One region of the Pseudomonas sp. MF08831 genome, then DNA from elsewhere that is predicted to be linked to it. Evidence: riboswitches for the same ligand, from Rfam matches in the RefSeq annotation. Region 1 holds a riboswitch; each other region holds the start of a gene.
What was found. Region 1 has a riboswitch for cobalamin ahead of AC19YS_RS22265 (CbtB domain-containing protein). Riboswitches for the same ligand answer to the same signal wherever they lie in the genome.
Positions count from the first base shown of each region.

Region 2: another riboswitch for cobalamin. It lies ahead of AC19YS_RS18510 (ABC transporter substrate-binding protein); the one in region 1 lies ahead of AC19YS_RS22265 (CbtB domain-containing protein).
Region 3: another riboswitch for cobalamin. It lies ahead of cobO (cob(I)yrinic acid a,c-diamide adenosyltransferase); the one in region 1 lies ahead of AC19YS_RS22265 (CbtB domain-containing protein).

Region 1 covers NZ_JCBCUX010000011.1:210,715-216,558, forward strand. The annotation lists gene AC19YS_RS22250 (alpha/beta hydrolase) at 253-972, opposite strand; gene cobF (precorrin-6A synthase (deacetylating)) at 985-1,740, opposite strand; gene AC19YS_RS22260 (histidine phosphatase family protein) at 1,786-2,340, opposite strand; adenosylcobalamin (AdoCbl) riboswitch at 2,412-2,491, shown strand; gene AC19YS_RS22265 (CbtB domain-containing protein) at 2,538-2,750, shown strand; gene AC19YS_RS22270 (CbtA family protein) at 2,770-3,498, shown strand; gene AC19YS_RS22275 (DUF4865 family protein) at 3,488-4,048, opposite strand; gene AC19YS_RS22280 (LysR family transcriptional regulator) at 4,142-5,008, shown strand; gene AC19YS_RS22285 (YbjN domain-containing protein) at 5,012-5,485, opposite strand; gene AC19YS_RS22290 (MFS transporter) at 5,559-5,844, opposite strand, start outside.
Region 2 covers NZ_JCBCUX010000008.1:188,967-194,810, forward strand. The annotation lists gene AC19YS_RS18495 (GNAT family N-acetyltransferase) at 1-196, shown strand, start outside; gene AC19YS_RS18500 (ABC transporter ATP-binding protein) at 875-1,639, opposite strand; gene AC19YS_RS18505 (FecCD family ABC transporter permease) at 1,636-2,640, opposite strand; gene AC19YS_RS18510 (ABC transporter substrate-binding protein) at 2,637-3,647, opposite strand; cobalamin riboswitch at 3,764-3,956, opposite strand; gene AC19YS_RS18515 (hypothetical protein) at 4,068-4,502, shown strand; gene AC19YS_RS18520 (ATPase domain-containing protein) at 4,499-5,844, shown strand, end outside.
Region 3 covers NZ_JCBCUX010000016.1:55,181-61,024, reverse strand. The annotation lists gene cobD (threonine-phosphate decarboxylase CobD) at 1-492, opposite strand, end outside; gene cbiB (adenosylcobinamide-phosphate synthase CbiB) at 485-1,393, opposite strand; gene bluB (5,6-dimethylbenzimidazole synthase) at 1,390-2,040, opposite strand; gene AC19YS_RS26745 (cobyrinic acid a,c-diamide synthase CobB) at 2,037-3,428, opposite strand; gene cobO (cob(I)yrinic acid a,c-diamide adenosyltransferase) at 3,425-4,036, opposite strand; cobalamin riboswitch at 4,117-4,366, opposite strand; gene AC19YS_RS26735 (PQQ-dependent sugar dehydrogenase) at 4,466-5,779, shown strand.

The DNA of each region.
Region 1 (5,844 bases):
GCTGACTGAAACACCGCATTCGCGAGCAAGCCCGCTCCCACAGTTGGATCTTGGTGCACCCAATCGAGGGTGTACCCGGTCAAATGTGGGAGCTGGCTTGCCTGCGATGGCATCACTTGGGTATGCCTGATGCACCAAGGCGCCTGCATCGCGGGCAAGCCTGCTCGCACAGAAAGGCCATTAGCGCAGCAACCAGCAGGCACTCAAAGCTAAATCGAAAAATGACTATCGCAGCAGCCCTCACCCGCGGGTTCACTTCAGGCTTTTCTCCAGCCAGGCTTTAAGGTCCTGCACTTCGGTGTCACTGACGGTGTGCGGCATGCCCGGATACCCGTGAAACTCCGGCGTCAATCCAAGGCCCACCAGTACTTCATTGGCCTGCGTCGCCGAGGCATACGGCAGCGCCTGGTCGAGAGTGCCGTGACCGATAAAGATCGCCAATTTGCCCAAGGATTCGCTGGGCTTGAGTTCAGCCTTGAGCACCGGCAATACACTGCCGCTCAAGGCCGCGATGCCGCGCACCAACGCGGGCTTTCGCAAGCCCACCTCGTACGACATGATCGCGCCCTGGCTGAACCCCACCAGAAACACCCGATCGCTGTGCGTGTGGTATTTGGCGGTGGCCTTGCCCACAAAGTCTTCGATCAGCGCGGCGCTGCGTTGCAGGTCGGCGGTTTCGCCATTGTAGTCGCCGTCACCCGGCGTCTTGGTAAACCAGCGATAACCCTGGGGATCCACGGGCATCGGCGCACGTGCCGACAGGTAGGTCCAGGTGGACGGCAGCGCGTCCTTGATGCCAAACAGGTCTTCCTCGTTGCTGCCAAAACCGTGCAGGAAAATCACCAACGGCTGATTGCGCGCATCGCTCTGGGTCTGTTCCAGATAAGACAGGGGCAAATCGGTGTGCAGCGTGGCGTCGGCGTGGGCGGCGCTGGCCATCAGGGTCAGTGCCAGGGCAAACAGTTTGAGCATGGGAAAGTGACCTCAGGGTTTGCGCAACAAGTAAGTGTCCATGATCCAGCCATTTTCCAGACGCGCCGCCTTGCGCACCTGTTGGATTTGCTCAGCCACTTCACTGACCTTGCCGCTGATGAGGATTTCGTCCGGCGTGCCCAGGTAGGCGCCCCAGTAGATATCCATATCCTGATCGGCCACGCTGCGGTAGGAATCTTCGGCGTCGAGCATGACCACCAAAGTGTCCGCATCACTCGCCTGCCCCGCCGCCAACCGGCGCCCGGTGGTGATCTCGATGGACCGACCGATGCGGTTCAGCGCCACCTTGTGCTGGGCGGCCAGGGCTTGCACGCTGGTGATGCCGGGGATCACTTCGAACTCGAAGACGCTGCGGCCACTGGCCAGGATCGCCTGCAGGATGCGGATGGTGCTGTCGTACAGCGCAGGGTCGCCCCACGCCAGGAACGCGCCCACTTCACCGTCAGCCATCTGCTCGTTGATCATGTGCTCGAAGGTCTGCTGCTTGTCGCGATTCAGGTCCTGCACGGCGGTGGTGTAGTCGATATCGCCGCGCACGCGCTCGGGGCAGTCGGCCTCGACGAAACGGTAGCCAGGCTCGGTGATATAGGTTTGGCAGATCTCGCGGCGCAGGTCGATCAGCTTGTCTTTGCTTTGGCCCTTGTCCATCAGAAAAAACACGTCAGTGCGGTTCAGCGCCTTGACGGCTTGCATCGTGATGTAGTCAGGGTTGCCGGCGCCAATGCCGATGATCAGGATGCGTTTCATGGGTTGCTCTCATTGCGGGGCGTGGATTTTGCCATGTTCACGCGCTCAGGCGTGAGTTTCCAGACGCAGGCGCCACACGTTGTTAAAGCGCAGTTCAGTGGCGGACAGCGGCTCGACGTCAATCAGGTAGAACATCGAGACAGGGAACTGCAACACGTACAGCATCGCGGCGCGAATCACAAACGGGTGGGTGATAGCCACTACGTGCCCGGGCTGGGTTTCGAGACTTTTCATCCAGTCAGCGACTCGCACGCAAATCTGCTCCACCGACTCACCGCCGTGAGGCGCGCTGGTGCTGTTGGTCATCCAGTCACTCAATGCATGGCTGTCGAGCTGGGCGATGGCCTGGCCTTTCCAGGTGCCAAAATCACCGTCGCGCAACGCGTCTTCGACCTGCGCGTTATCGCCGAACAAGCCCGCGGTTTGTCGGGTTCGGGCCTCGGGCCCACACACCAGTCGCGAGCGTTTCTTGAAACGCCCCGCCAGGGACAACGCCGCGGGCTGCCACTGCATTGCCACCGATTCGTCATCGGGAAACCGCCCCTGTTTTTGCAACGGCGTGGCGGCATGGCATATCAAGGTCAAGCGGGTGGCCTGCATCACAATTCACTCTGTTTCGACGCGCAGTCGGCGTAGACTGGCAAAGTTGTTTCAACATGTTACAACGAACATGAAAGAGGAAGCCGGTTCGAATCCGGCGCGGTCGCGCCACTGTATTCGGCCTTTTAGCCGTAAGCCAGACCCTGTTTCAGCCCAATCGCAATCCATTTCGGGACGCGTCATCCCTGGAGGTTTTCATGGCTAACACTGCTGCAACGAACCCTGATGTGTATGGACCCACCCTGCCCTTGGGCGAAATTCTGCCTTGGGCGATCTTCGGTGGCCTGTTGTTGCTGCTGGCGCTCTATTTTGTCGGCGCCGAGCAAGGCGCCACCGCTGTGTTCAAAGGCATGTATGTGCATGAATTTGTGCACGACGGCCGCCACCTGCTGGGTTTCCCCTGCCATTAATCGATAAGAGAGACACGACATGACAGGGCATTTACTCCTACGCGGGATGCTGGTGGGCTTGCTCGCCGGCGTGCTGGCTTTCGGCTTCGCCAAGGCCTTTGGTGAACCGCAGATCGACAAGGCCATCGCCTTTGAAGACCACATGGCACACATGCACGGCGATGCGCCGGAAGAGGAACTGGTGAGCCGCGAGGTGCAAAGCACCTTTGGCCTGTTCACCGGCGTGGTGGTGTACAGCGTGTCACTGGGCGGCCTCTTCGCCCTGGTGTTCGCTTACGCCCTGGGCCGCATCGGCAAGGTCGGCCCGCGTGGCCTGGCGGCGCTGCTGGCACTGGCGGCATGTGTGGCAATTACCGTGGTGCCAGGGCTCAAGTACCCGGCCAACCCGCCATCGGTGGGCGACCCCGAAACCATCGCGCAGCGCACCAAGCTGTTCTTCCTGATGCTGCTGGTGTCAGTGGCGGCCGCGGTGATTGCGATCAACGCCGCACGCAAGCTGATTGCCCGCCGTGGCATCTGGGCCGGGGCGATTCTGGGTGCGGCGTTGTACATCGTGATTGTGTCGGTGGCCGGCAGCCTGTTCCCGGTGATCAACGAAGTGCCGGAGGCGTTTTCGGCTGTGCTGCTGTGGAAGTTCCGCGTAGCGTCGCTGGGTATCCAGTTGGTGCTGTGGACCACCCTCGGCCTGGTGTTTGGCGCGGTGGCCGAGCGCAAGCTCAGCCAGCCAAAAGCGCGCTTCAACCCTTGAACTGACTCCCGGGGCGGGCCAGGTACAACACCTCATAGCCCGTTCCGGGATGCGCCGCATCCAGCGCCTTGCCCGACAAGGTGATTCGCACCAGCCGCCAAGCCTGCACATCCAGCGCCAGGCACACCGCGAACGTGTCGCGGCTGTCGGCCACCTGCTGATTGCGCCGTTTCTCCTCGGCGACGATCCCGGCCCGATCCGCCCCCGGCACCAGCGGCCACTCCTCTCGGTACAGGCTCAACGCGTGCTGCGCGGGCCCACGCTGCACATCCACCGGCAACCAGCTTTCGATGTGCGGACGGCCAAAGCTGTCGAGCACCTTTTGAAAACGCTCGCCCAGTAGAAAGTCGGCGGCCTGCAACGGGTCGGCCCACAGGTACACCGACGCATACACATTGCCCGGCGCCTGCCCACGCGTCTGCGCGATAAACGCCTTGAACAGCAGCCCTTGCGCGTCATCCCACAACGGCCCCAATTGCGCGGCGCGCCGGCGTATCACGTCCATGTCGTAGTCGGCTGGCAGGCGGTGTGAATACTGTTTGGCAAACATGGCAAAGCTCCTGTGCAAGATGTGGACTGAGCTTGCGCACTGGCGATGATTTCAACAAGATATGGCCGAATATAAGTGCGATAAGGATTGGATATGACTGACGCGCTCAAACCCCTGGACATCGACACCGTGCACGCCTTCGTGCTGGTGGCTGATTTTGCCAGCTTCACCCGCGCCGCCGAGGCGCTCGACACCTCCCAGGCCGCCATCAGCCTGAAGCTCAAGCGTCTGGAAGAACGCCTCGGTTACCGCCTGTTGCTACGCACGCCTCGCCATGTGCAACTGTCCCCCCAGGGCGAGCAGTTCATCGTGGCCGCGCGTGCCCTGCTCAATGCCCATGAGCGGGCACTGGCGGACCTGGGCACCCACGCGCCACGGCGTTTGGTGATCGGCATCAGCGACCACGTGGCCGGGCCGGACTTGCCCACCTGGCTCAGCCGCCTCGCGGCCTACGACCCGCTGGTGATTCTCGAGGTGCGCATCGCCTCGTCCCGCGACCTGGTGGCTGCGTTTGATCGCAATGAACTGGACGCGGTGATCGTGCGCAACGAAGGCGATCGCCAGGACGGCGAAGTGCTGGCGGTCGAACGCTTTGGCTGGTTCGCCGCGCCCCACTGGCAACACAGCCCCGGCACACCGCTGCGCATGGCGACCATGGCCGCGCCCTGTGGCGTTCGGCACTTGGCGGTCAGAGCATTGGATGCAGCGCGTATCGACTGGACCGAAGTGTTTGTCGGCGGTGGTGTGATGGCGGTAGGCGCGGCCGTGAGCGCCGGATTGGGGGTCGCCGCCCTCGCCCCCCGCGTGGCCCCGGCCGGGGCGGTGGACGTGAGCGAGCAATACGGCCTGCCCGCATTACCCGTCAGTGAAGTGCTGCTGTACAGCCGGATCAGTGATGCACGCTCGCGCGAAACGTTGCGCGCGTTGAGCGCAACGTTTCGCGGTGTGCTGCAGCGCTGAGTGTCAGACGACGGGCGCTTCTTCGCTGGCCACAGCGGTGGCGGCCTGGGCCTGCAACTGAGCCGCCTGCTGGCTGTAGTCACGCAGGTAGACGATGAATTCCTGCAGCAGGCGATCCCACAGTTCCAGCTGGCTGCGCAGGTGCGTGGTGCCAACACCGGCCACCACCACATCCATTTCCATCAGCAGGAACTCACCCTGCACCGACAACCGCGCAAAACGGCGCGATGCGTTCCATACCTGGGCCAGGCCTTCGGGCAATTCGCCTTGCACGCGCAGGGCGCAGCTGTAGGTGAAGTCGACGTAACTGCCCTGCTCCGCCGCCGGGTTGCCGAAGCGCACGGCAAAGCCGATACCCTGGCTCGCGCTGAGCAATTGCACGATGCCGTTCTGTTCGGTCTGGTTGACGCGATAGCCGGCTTCCTGCAGCAATTCAGTCAGGCTTTTCGGGGTAACGCTGTTGATCAGTTCACTCATGGTCAGGTCTTCCTTGAAGATCAATGATAGGCGCCTGAAACAGCGTAGCCGGGTTTTCGAAAACCGCAGTCGATCAGGCGGCGGTGGCCAGCACGGCCCCCGCCGGCGCCACCAACGGGCTGCCACTGGCGACGAAATCTTCCTTGCGCAGCACCACCAGAGCGATCAACGACACCACACCGGTTGCCACGTAGAAATACCAGGGTGAGGTGATGTCGCCCGTCACCTTGATCAGCCAGGTGGAGATCAGCGGCGCGCTGCCGCCAAACACCGCGACCGGCACGTTGTACGCCACGGCAATCCCGGTGGAGCGGATGCGCGTGGGCAGCAGCTCGCTCATCAGCGCATAGGTCGAGGAG
Region 2 (5,844 bases), on a different contig from region 1:
CCGATTCGGGTTGGCGGGTGAGTTGTACGGCGCGCTGGAGGCGAAGGCGCGGGGGGAGGGGGTGGAGATGGTTTACCTGCATACTCATCCGTTTCTTGCTGGGGCGATTGATTTTTGGCTTCGGCAGGGGTTTGAGATTGTTGATGTCGAGGCGGATCCGGTTTGGCGGACGACGCATATGCAGCGGTCGCTGTAGCGCTGGCGGCTGGGTTTTTTTGGGGGGCTGAGTGGATATCCGTGATTGGGGGGTGGCTCAGAGGGTTCCGCCCTTACGGCGGGTCACTTTGGAAAAGCCCCAAAGTAACCAAAGGGCTCTTGCCCCACCACTCGGCACCTCGCTTAGGCTCGGTGTGCCCTCACGCAGGCTTTGGATCGTGGGCCGCCGCGATGGGCCATCCATGGCCCAACACGGCTAAACCGGCGTCCTGCCGGTTTACCCACGCTCCAAAACCTGCGTTCGGCCAGCGTGGTTTAACGGGGCGCCTAAGATCAAAAGCAGATCAAGATCAAAAGCAGAGCACGGCGGCCTAGTAGCCGACCTGAGTGGTTAGATCAAAAGCGCAAGCGAGGCGGCCTGACAGCCGACCTGATTCTGAGAGCTGAACCCAATTCAATGTGGGAGCGGGCTTGCCCGCGAAGGCGGCGGGTCAGCCGACTGACATGCCACTGACACACCGCCCTCGCAGGCAAGCCAGCTCCCACAGAAAGGCAAAGCGGTGCGGCACTGGCAGATGAACGCGGTCAAACTGTGGGAGCGGGCTTGCCCGCGAAGGCGGCGGGTCTGCCGACTGACATGCCACTGACACACCGCCCTCGCGGGCAAGCCAGTTCCCACAGTTGATTGGTGGTGTTGTTAGGGGCCGCAGTCAGCTCATCAGTTCGAGCGCAACCGCAGGATCTGAGCGCCGTCAAACGGGTCTGTCAGGTAGTGCGCCTGTACCCCGAATGTCTCTTGCAATCGCTGCGGCGTCAGCACCTCCAGTGGTGGGCCCAGCGCCACCAGCCGCCCGCGGTCCAGCACGGCCAGGCGATCGCAGGTCAGTGCCTGGTTGAGGTCATGCAGCGCAATCAAGGTGGTTACCGGCAAGGCCTGCACGCCCTTCAAGATCGCCAGTTGGTGCTGGATATCCAGGTGATTGGTCGGCTCATCCAGCAACAGAATCTGCGGCCGTTGCGCCAGGGCGCGGGCGATGTGCACGCGTTGGCGTTCGCCGCCGGAAAGGCTGCGCCACGCGCGTTTGCTCAGGTGGGTGGCGTCTACGTCGTGCAGCGCCTGACCCACAATGGCGTCGTCTTCGTCAGACCACGGGCTCAGCGCCGACAGCCAGGGCGTGCGGCCCAGCGCCACGGCGTCGAACACGCGGATGGCATCGTCGGTATCAGCCTGCTGCTCCACCACGGCCAGTTGCTGCGCGATGGCGCGCCGGGATAGGCGGCCCAAGTGCTGGCCGCCCAACAGCACTTCACCGGACGCCGGTGCACGCAAACCGGCGAGCAGTTTGAGCAGGGTGGACTTGCCGGAACCGTTCGGCCCGACAATGCCCAAGGTTTCACCTTGCTGAACGTCCAAGTGGATATCGCGCAGCAACTCGGCATCGCGCACTTTGAACCCCAGCGCTGTGCAACTGAGCACCGTCATCGCGCATTTCTCCGGCCGATCAGGATCAGCGCAAACACCGGCGCGCCGACCAGCGCGGTGACCACGCCGACCGGAATCACCTGGCCCTTGATCAACGTGCGCGAGAGCACGTCGGCGGCGATCAAAAACAGCGCACCGCCCAAGGCGCTGGCCGGCAGCAGCCGTGAATGCCCGGTACCGACCAGCAGGCGCACGGCATGCGGAATCACCAGCCCGACAAAGCCAATGGAGCCGACAATCGACACCATCACCGCCGTCACCAATGCCGCGCAACCCACCAGCACAAACTGCACCCGGCGCACCGGAATGCCCAGCGAGGCCGCCGAGTCGGTGCCGAAGGTGAAGGCATCCAGCGCGCGGCGGTGCCACAGGCACACCGCCAGGCCTGCGACGGTCACCGGCACCGCCAGCCACACCGACGGCCAGCGCACCCCGCTGAGGTTGCCCAGCAGCCAGAACATGATGCCGCGTGCCTGCTCGGAGCTGGCGGACTTGGTGATCAGGAACGCGGTGAGGGCGTTGAACAGCTGTGACCCGGCGATGCCGGCGAGGATGATCTGGCCGGTGCCGCTCGCCGAGCCGCTGGCGCGCGCCAGCAGAATCACCAGCGCAAAGGCCGCCATGGCGCCGACAAACGCGCCTGCCGACAGCGAAACCAGACCGCCGCCGACGCCGATCAGCGCCACCAATACCGCGCCGGTCGAGGCGCCGGCGCTGATGCCCAGCAGATAAGGATCGGCCAACGGGTTACGCAACAACGACTGCAAGATCACCCCGCACGTGGCCAACCCGGCACCGCACGCGGCGGCGACCAGGGCGCGGGTCAGGCGGTAATTCCACACCACGCCTTCGTCGATCGGGTCGAGCGCGTAACCGGCTGCCCACAGTTTGTTGGCAAGCACCTGCAACACCACCTGCGGTGCGATGGCGGTTTCGCCAATGGCCACGCCGGCGAGCACGGCGAGCAACAGCAGCGCCAGGGCGAGAAGGGTACGCATCATTTGCGCAGGTCGTAGCCGTCGATGGCGGCGGCCAGCTGTTCCAGGCCATCGAACGTGCGCACGCTGGCCTGCAATGCCAGAGCGTCGAGGATGATGATGCGGTTGTTTTTCACCGCGTCCATGTTGCGCGTCACCGGGTCACTGCGCAGGAAGGCGAGTTTCTTTTCATGGTCGTCGGCGGGGTAGCGGCGCCGGTCCATGCGCGCGATCACCAGGAAGGTCGGGTTGGCCTTGGCGATGGTCTCCCAGCCGACGGCGGGCCACTCTTCATCGGACTGCACCACGTTGTGCAGGCCCAGGGTTTGGAGCATGAATTCGGGCACGCCCTTGTGGCCGGCCACGTACGGGTCGCTGGCCATTTCCGAGCTGGAGAACCACACCAATGCGCTGGCCTGCTTGAGGCCTTTGCTGTGGGCGGTGGCGATGGATTTGGCCAAGCGCGCCTTGAGTTCGTCGTTCAATTGTTGGCCGCGCGCCTGTACGTCGAAAATCTCGGCCAGTTGGCTGATGCTTTTATAGACGGTCTCGACGCGAAACGGCTCCAGCCGCGTGCCGTCGGCGCCCACCAGGTTGTCCTTGGCTTCGCAGTCGGAGGGCAGCAGGTAGGTGGGGATTTTCAGCTCGTGAAACTGCTCGCGGGTGCCGACCACACCTTGCGGGCCCACTACCCATTCCAGCTCGGCGGCCACCAGCTGCGGGCGCTTGGCGATCACCGCTTCGAAGCTGGGTTCGTTGTTGGCCAGGCGCTCAATGGCGTCGTTCTGCGCCTTGTATTGTGGCAATACGTTGTTGAACCACAGCGAGGTACCGACCACTTTGTCGCCGACGCCCAGGGCGTAAAGCATTTCGGTGGCGGCCTGGCCGATGGTCACCGTGCGCGCAGGCGCCTGCTCAAAGGTCAAGGTGCTGCCGCAGTTCTGCACCGTCAGCGGGTAGTGAGTGGGCGCCGCTTGGGCCAGGGCACAAAAGCCCAGGGCGGTGATCAGGGCAGTAACGCGTGGCAGCATCGGGCAATCTCCGGGTAAACCGTACGTGGAACTGGGGAGGTACGGCTCGGAAATACACCCTGTAGCGCTGCGGGCATCGCAGGGCGCGGAGGTACTTCCCGGACACCCCGCCGGTTAGTGATTTTGCTGGGCCGGCAGGTCTCCTGACTGATGCGTCGTCGCCACGCTCCGGCCTTCCCGGGCAATGCCCAGTGGCGATGTGGAGCAGGCTCAGCACCTACAGTTGCGGGGGCAGTTCCGATTGGCACAATGAACGCGCTTCGGATTCCCTATTAGTCCCGTGTGGGAACCGGCGCGTTATGGTAGTCGATCATGCCCGCAACGGGGAGCCTTTCCATGCGCAATTGGCAGGCCGCCGGGGTCTCTATCTCCGGATATAGGGTGTACCATCGGTCTCTGTTCATCAGATATTAGTCAGACATGCCCACGCTTAGCGAAGAGAGCCGCCGGATCGTAGCTTCTCTGGCGCACCGTGTTGGTCCGCAGGCTGACACTGCAAGCATCGCCGCGGCGGTTGTTTCGATTTTGCAGGATGTGGGCGCAGCACTGGCGCCCATCATCGGCCAGCAAGGCGTTGCCGCGCTGTACCGTCGCAGCTTCCATCTGTGCGTCTCGACCCATCCACGCCTGGCCGCCACCTATGACAGGGTGCCGGCCGCGATGGACTTGATTGCCCTCAAATCCGTACTCGTCGAGCAGAACGAAACCGATGTGCTGTTTTTCGGTGAGGTGTTGCTGACTACCCTCTACGAGCTTCTGACCACGCTGATCGGGCCTTCACTCACCGCACGTCTGCTGGTTGGCGTGTGGCAGCCTTCTTCGAGCGACACCTCTTCGCAGGAAATTTCGCCATGAGCACCAAAGTGACTATCAACCGTCTGGCCACGGGTGTGCCAGGACTGGACGAGGTCCTGGGCGGTGGCCTGCCGGAGTTTTCGTTCAACCTGATCGCCGGCCCGCCAGGCTGCGGCAAAACCACCCTCGCGCACCAGATGATGTTCGCCCTGGCCACGCCGGAGCGCCCGGCGCTGTTCTTTACCGTGCTCGGTGAGCCGCCGCTGAAGATGCTGCGCTATCAGCAGCAATTCGATTTTTTCGACGACGCTGCCATTAACCGGTCGATTCGTTATATCAACCTGGCCGACGACACCCTGGCGGGCGACCTGGACGAGGTACTGCGGCGCATTGTCAGCGAGGTCGAGGCGCATTCACCGTCGCTGGTGTTTGTCGATTCGTTCCGCTCCGTGGTGCTGGCCAGCCAGACCCAGCACAACCCGAACAACAACCTGCCGCAGTTCATCCAGCAGTTGGGCATGTTGATGACCACGTGGCAGGCGACCACCTTCCTGATCGGCGAATACTTCACCGAGACCGACACCAATCCGATTTTCACCGTGGCCGATGGCCTGATCTGGCTACGCCAGAGCGTTGAGCGTAATTCGATGGTGCGCAAGATGGAAATCATGAAGATGCGCGGCCAACCGACGTTGCCGGGGCTGCACACCTTTCGTATTGCCACCTCGGGGGTCAAGGTGTTCCCGCCGGCCGCCGTCAACCGTCTGGTTGAAGCGCCGTCGACGTTCCCGATCACCCGCCTGAAAATGGGCGTGCCGGCGCTCGATGAGATGCTCGGCGGCGGCCTGCCTCGGGGTTATTCGCTATTGGTGGCCGGCCCGTCCGGCTCGGGCAAGAGCATCCTGGCGGCGACCTTCCTCGCTGAAGGCGCGCGCAACGGCGAAACCGGGGTGATTGCGGCGTTCGAGCAACGGCCCAACCATTCGCAGAACCCGCAATTGGCCGAGTTGATCAAGAGCGGGAAAGTGGGCCTGGTGGACAGCCGCGCGCCGGACCTGTCCATCGACGAAATCGTGCAGCTGCTGCTCGGTGAAATCAGCCGGTTGAACGCCACCCGTGTAGTGATTGACTCGCTGTCAGGCTTTGAACTGGCGTTGGCGCCTACCTTCCGTGCGGATTTTCGCGAGTCGCTGTCACGCATGGTGACGGCGCTGACTGCCGTTGGGGTCAGCGTGTTGATGACCTCGGAGCTCGAAGACCGTTACACCGACCTGCGCTTCAGCCCTTATGGCACGGCGTTTCTGACCGACGCGATCATCGTGCAGCGCTATATCGAGGTGCAGAGCCGGTTACTGCGCATCATGGCCGTGGTCAAGGTGCGCGCCAGCGCCCACTCCGACCA
Region 3 (5,844 bases), on a different contig from region 1:
TTCGTCCACCACCAGCCAGCCGCCGCGCTGGGCCAGCCGTGAGTGCCAGTCGAGCAGGCGCTGCGGCGGCAGACTCAGGCCGGTGGGGTTATTCGGATTGACCACCACCAGCACGTCGAGGCCGTCGAGAAAAAAGTCGACTTCCTGCTCCTGCACTTCGCGCACCACGTAACCGGCGCGGCGCCAGGCTTCGGCGTGTTCGGCATAACACGGCGACAACACGCCGACCTTGCCGGAGCGACGCAAGCGCGGCAGCAACTGAATCGCCGCCTGGGAACCCGCCACCGGCAACACGTGAGCGGCGCCGTAGTACTCGCTGGCGGCCTTTTCCAGGCCGTCGTCGGTTTCCGGCAATCGCGCCCAGGCCCGCAGCGGAATCTCGGGAATCGGCCACGGCCAGGGCGCCAGGCCGCTGGACAGGTCGAGCCAGTCCGCCTCGGCAATCCCGTACTCAATCACTGCCTTACGCAGCCGGCCACCGTGCTCAAGCATAAAATTGCGCCCCCGCGCACAGGATCAACAGCCATAACCATACGCCGCGCTGCACCAGTTGCCAGCCACGCTCGATGGCGTCGGCATCGGCCGCCGGGCCTTCGCCCAACTGCGCACGCTGATGCAGCTCGCCGTGATAAATCGCCGCCCCGCCCAATTCAACACCCAGCGCGCCCGCACCGGCTGCCATCACCGGCCCGGCGTTGGGGCTGTCCCAGGTCGGCGCCTGGGCGCGCCAGCATTTAAGCGCCAGGCGGGTTTTGCCGAGTACCGCGTAGGTCAACGCCACCAGACGCGCAGGAATGTAGTTGAGCACATCGTCGATTTTTGCCGCCGCCCAGCCGAAACGCTCAAAGCGCTCGTTGCGATAACCCCACATGGCATCAAGGGTGTTGCTCAGGCGATAAAGCACCACGCCGGGCACGCCGGCCACGACAAACCAGAACAGCGCGGCGAACACCGCGTCGCTGCCGTTCTCGAGCACCGATTCAGTCGCGGCGCGCGCAACTTCAGTGCTGTCCAGTTCGCTGGTCTGACGGCTGACGAGGTAGCTCACGCGTTTACGCGCTTCTTCCAGGTCACCGCTGCGCAACGCCTGGGCGACTGGAAGCACGTGCTCGCCAAGGCTGCGCATGCCCAGCGCCATGTACAGCGCCAGAATCTCCAGCACCCAGCCGATATACGGCGCCCACGACAGCACGGTGGCCAGCAACGTCAGCGGCACCACCGCGATAAACCAGGCGGTCACGCCATGGCTGCGCCACCCGCGGCCGCCGCTGTTGAAACGTTGCTCGATACGCCCGGCAAAGTTGCCGAACGCCACCAGCGGATGCCAGCGCCTGGGCTCGCCCAGCAGCGCATCCAGCGCCACCGCAGCGACACACAGCAAGGCCACACTCATTGACTCACTCCCCACACATTCTCATACACCATGTCACTCAGCGGCCGAGGCTCGGTCCAGCCTTCGAGTTGCAACATCGGTGCCGGGTAGAACTCGGCCACCGGGCCCAGGCACAACACCGCCAAGGGCTTTGCACCCGCCGGCAGCCGCAGCAGATCGGCCAGGGCCTGGGGTTCGAACAACGAAACCCAGCCCATCCCAAGGCCTTCGACGCGGGCGGCCAACCACAGGTTCTGGATTGCACAGGATAACGAGGCCATGTCCATTTCCGGCAAGGTGCGCCGGCCAAAGATGTGGCGCTCGCGATCATCCATCAGCGCGGCCACCAGCACTTCGGCGCAGTCATGGATGCCTTCGACCTTGAGCTTCATGAAGTCGTCGGAGCGCTGGCCCAGGGCCTCGGCGGTGCGCACGCGCTCTTCTTCCACCAACTGTTGGATTTGGCCGCGCAGCGCGCGGTCGCTGATTCGGATGAATCGCCACGGTTGCATCAAGCCGACGCTGGGCGCCTGGTGTGCGGCCTGGAGCAGGCGTTGCAGCAACTCGGGGGCCACGCTGCCGCCGATGAAGTGACGCATGTCGCGGCGTTCGGCGATGGCGCGGTAGACGGCGTCGCGTTCGGCTTGGGGGAAGGCGTTGTCCGTCATGGCCTCTTCGCGAGCAAGCCCGCTCCCATATTGGATTGAGTTTCAACTCGGTCAGTTGTGGGAACGGGATTGCCCGCGATAGCGGTCTCAGGGCCAGGCGCAAACAATGCAGCCGCCGCCGCCGGATTGGAGGGGAAATAAAAGTGCACGTAGGAAGCCGTCATCCGCCCCTGCCTGTAAACCGCTTCGGCGCCACGCCCGCCGTTAGGGCTCAAGCCTCGGGCGATCGGCGCCCATTCGGTGCTGGTCAGCGAATGATGATAGGTATGGCCGCGCAGCACCCCTTCCGGCAACTCGACACTTTGCAAAGCCAGCGCCGCCAGCTTCTTTTGCATCACCGCGTCGCCCTGCAGCAGGCCAACCAATTCGGCACGGGTACCGTCGACATCGGTCAGCGAGTCCAGCAGGTAGAGCATGCCGCCGCACTCGGCGAGCAACGGCTTGCCTGCCGCGTGATGCGCGCGAATGGCGTTAAGCATCGGGGTGTTTTCCGACAGCGCCTGGTGGTGCAATTCCGGGTAGCCACCGGGCAGGTAGAGGCTGTCGGCCTCAGGCAATTGGCTATCGTGAATCGGCGAGAAGAAGCGCAATTCGGCGCCCATCGCGCGCAGCAGGTCGAGGCTGGCGCCGTAGGTAAACGCAAAGGCTTCGTCGCGGGCCACGGCGATGCGCACGCCCGCCAGCAGCGGCTCGGCCTCGATCACTTCGGGCGCGGCGAACGTCACCGGTGGCGGCACGGCAACTTCGCAGCTGCTGCCCAGGGCTTGGGCGGCGGCGTCCAGGCGCATATCGAGGTCATTCAATTCGCTGGCTTGCACCAGGCCCAAGTGGCGGCTGGGCAACTCGATGCCGGTTTCACGCGACAACGCGCCGTACCAGCGCAGGCCTTCAGTGAGGCTGCCTTCAAGCAACTGCGCATGGCGTAGGGTGCCAACGCGGTTGGCCAGCACGCCGGCGAACGGCAGGTCCGGCTGATAGCGCGCCAGGCCCAAGGCCAGCGCGCCGAAGGTCTGGGCCATGGCGGTGCCGTCGATCACGCCCAGCACCGGCACACCAAAGTGCCGCGCTAGGTCGGCGCTGGAGGGCGTGCCGTCGAACAGGCCCATCACGCCTTCGATCAGGATTAGGTCAGCTTCGCCCGCCGCTTCCCACAGCAAACGGCGACTTTCCTGCTCGCCGACCATCCACATGTCCAACTGGTACACCGGCGCACCGCTGGCGCGCTCGTGAATCATCGGGTCGAGAAAGTCCGGCCCGCACTTGAACACGCGCACCTTGCGTCCCAGGTTGCGGTGCAAACGCGCCAGCGCCGCGGTGACGGTGGTTTTGCCCTGGCCGGATGCCGGTGCGGCGATCAGTACGGCCGGGCAATGACGGGGCTGGTTCAAAGTTCGACGCCCTTCTGTGCCTTGATACCGGCCTGGAACGCGTGCTTGAGCATGCCCATTTCGGTGACGGTGTCGCCCATTTCGATCAACTCGGGCTTGGCGCCACGGCCGGTGACCACCACGTGCTGCATTGGCGGGCGGGCTTGCAGGTCGCTGAGTACCTGGTCCAGATCAAGGTAGCCGTGCTTGAGGGCGATGTTCAGCTCATCCAGCACGACCAGACCGATGGACGGGTCTTGCAGCAATTGGCGCGAAACTGCCCAGGCGGCTTCGGCGGCGGCGATGTCGCGCTGGCGGTCCTGGGTTTCCCAGGTAAAGCCTTCGCCCATCACGTGAAAGCGCACTTGCTCGGGGAAGCGACGGAAGAACAACTCCTCGCCGGTGCTGTTGCGCCCCTTGATGAACTGCACCACGCCGCACTGCATGCCATGGCCCATGGCGCGGGCGAGCATGCCAAACGCCGAGCTGCTTTTGCCTTTGCCGTTGCCGGTCAATACCAGCAACAAGCCGCATTCGTTCGGGGAATTGGCGATGCGTTCATCGATCACGGCTTTTTTGCGCAGCATGCGCGCCAGGTGGCGTTCGTCGCGGTCGGGGGAATCGGTCATGGCAGCTCTCCGTTGGGGCTGGACAAAAAACGGCGGGCAGGAAAATAGACACACAGACAGCCAAGCATCGCCCACCGTGATGCTGTTGGATGATCCAGGCCGGTCTCCGGGCTCATGAGTGGCGCTTGCTCAGCGAGCGAGCAGGCCGACGGCGCGCCTTCCCATATCACGCGGATACAGTGGCAAAAGGCACCGTCTTGACTCATTTACCGTTGCGGGGGCAGCGCCGGAATCGCGGCAGCACTGTGTACAAGTGCGCTCACTCACCGGCTTCCCTGTTTCACTCTGTCGACCCACAGGTCACAGAGCACCTGAAACAAGCCGCGAAGGTTAGTGGGTTGGGGGTGGAGCGTCAATTAAAGCCGGCCTTGCACTTGAACGATCGGACCGGCAAACGCCTCTACCCTTACAGGTATCAAGGAGAAAACCATGCATAAAACCAGACTTGCCTTACTGATCATGCTCGCAGGCACCCTCGCCGCCTGCGGTGAAAGCTCTACTCTGCAGGTGTCCGACGGCACCGGGCCTTCACCCAAGCTGCCGGAGCCAAACAAAACCCTGATCCCCACGGTGAACATCGCCCCGGCGATTGGCTGGCCAGACGGCGCGAAGCCGACAGCTGCCGCCGGCACTCAGGTCGCGGCGTTTGCAGAAGGCCTGGATCACCCACGCTGGCTGTATGTATTGCCCAACGGCGACGTGCTGGTGGCGGAAACCAACGCGCCGCCCAAGCCGGATGACGCCAAGGGTATTCGCGGCTGGGTGATGGAGAAGGTCATGGGGCGCGCCGGTGCCGCCGTGCCGAGCCCGAACCGCATCACCCTGCTGCGCGATGCCGACCACGATGGCGTGGCCGAGACCCGCACTGTGTTCCTGGAGAACCTCAACTCGCCGTTCGGCATGACCCTGGTCGGCAACGACCTGTACGTGGCGGACTCGGACAAACTGCTGCGCTTCCCTTATCAGCCGGGCGAAACCGCGATCAAGGCCGCCGGCACCAAGGTGGTCGACCTGCCGGGTGGCAGCATCAACCACCACTGGACGAAAAACGTGGTGGCCAGCAAGGACGGCAGCAAGCTGTACGTGAGTGTCGGCTCCAACAGCAACGTCGGCGAAAACGGTCTGGCAGCCGAGGAAGGCCGCGCGGCGATCTGGGAAGTCGACCGTGCCACAGGCCAACACCGTATTTTCGCCTCCGGCCTGCGCAACCCCAACGGCATGGCGTGGGAACCGCAGAGCGGCAAGCTGTGGACGGCGGTCAACGAACGCGACGAGATCGGCAGCGACCTGGTGCCGGACTACATCACGTCGGTCAAGGATGGCGCGTTTTATGGCTGGCCATTCAGCTACTACGGACAACACGTGGATGTGCGCGTCACGCCGCAGAACCTGGACCTGGTCGCCAAGGCCATCGCTCCGGACTATGCCGTGGGGCCGCACACTGCGTCATTGGGCCTGACCTTCGCCGAGGGCAGCAAACTGCCGGCGCAGTTCAGCAACGGCGCGTTTATCGGCCAGCACGGTTCGTGGAACCGCAAACCGCACAGTGGCTACAAGGTGATCTTCGTGCCGTTCGAAGGCGGCCAACCCAAAGGCCAGCCGGTGGATGTGCTGACCGGGTTTCTCAACAGCGATGAGAAAGCCATGGGCCGACCGGTCGGCGTGGTGATTGATCAGCAGGGAGATTTGCTGGTGGCCGATGACGTGGGGAATAAGGTGTGGCGGGTGTCGGCAGCCAAATAGCCGATCTCGGGTTCAACGCAAAACCAATGGGGGAGCGTGCTTGCTCGCGAAAGCGGAGTGTCAGC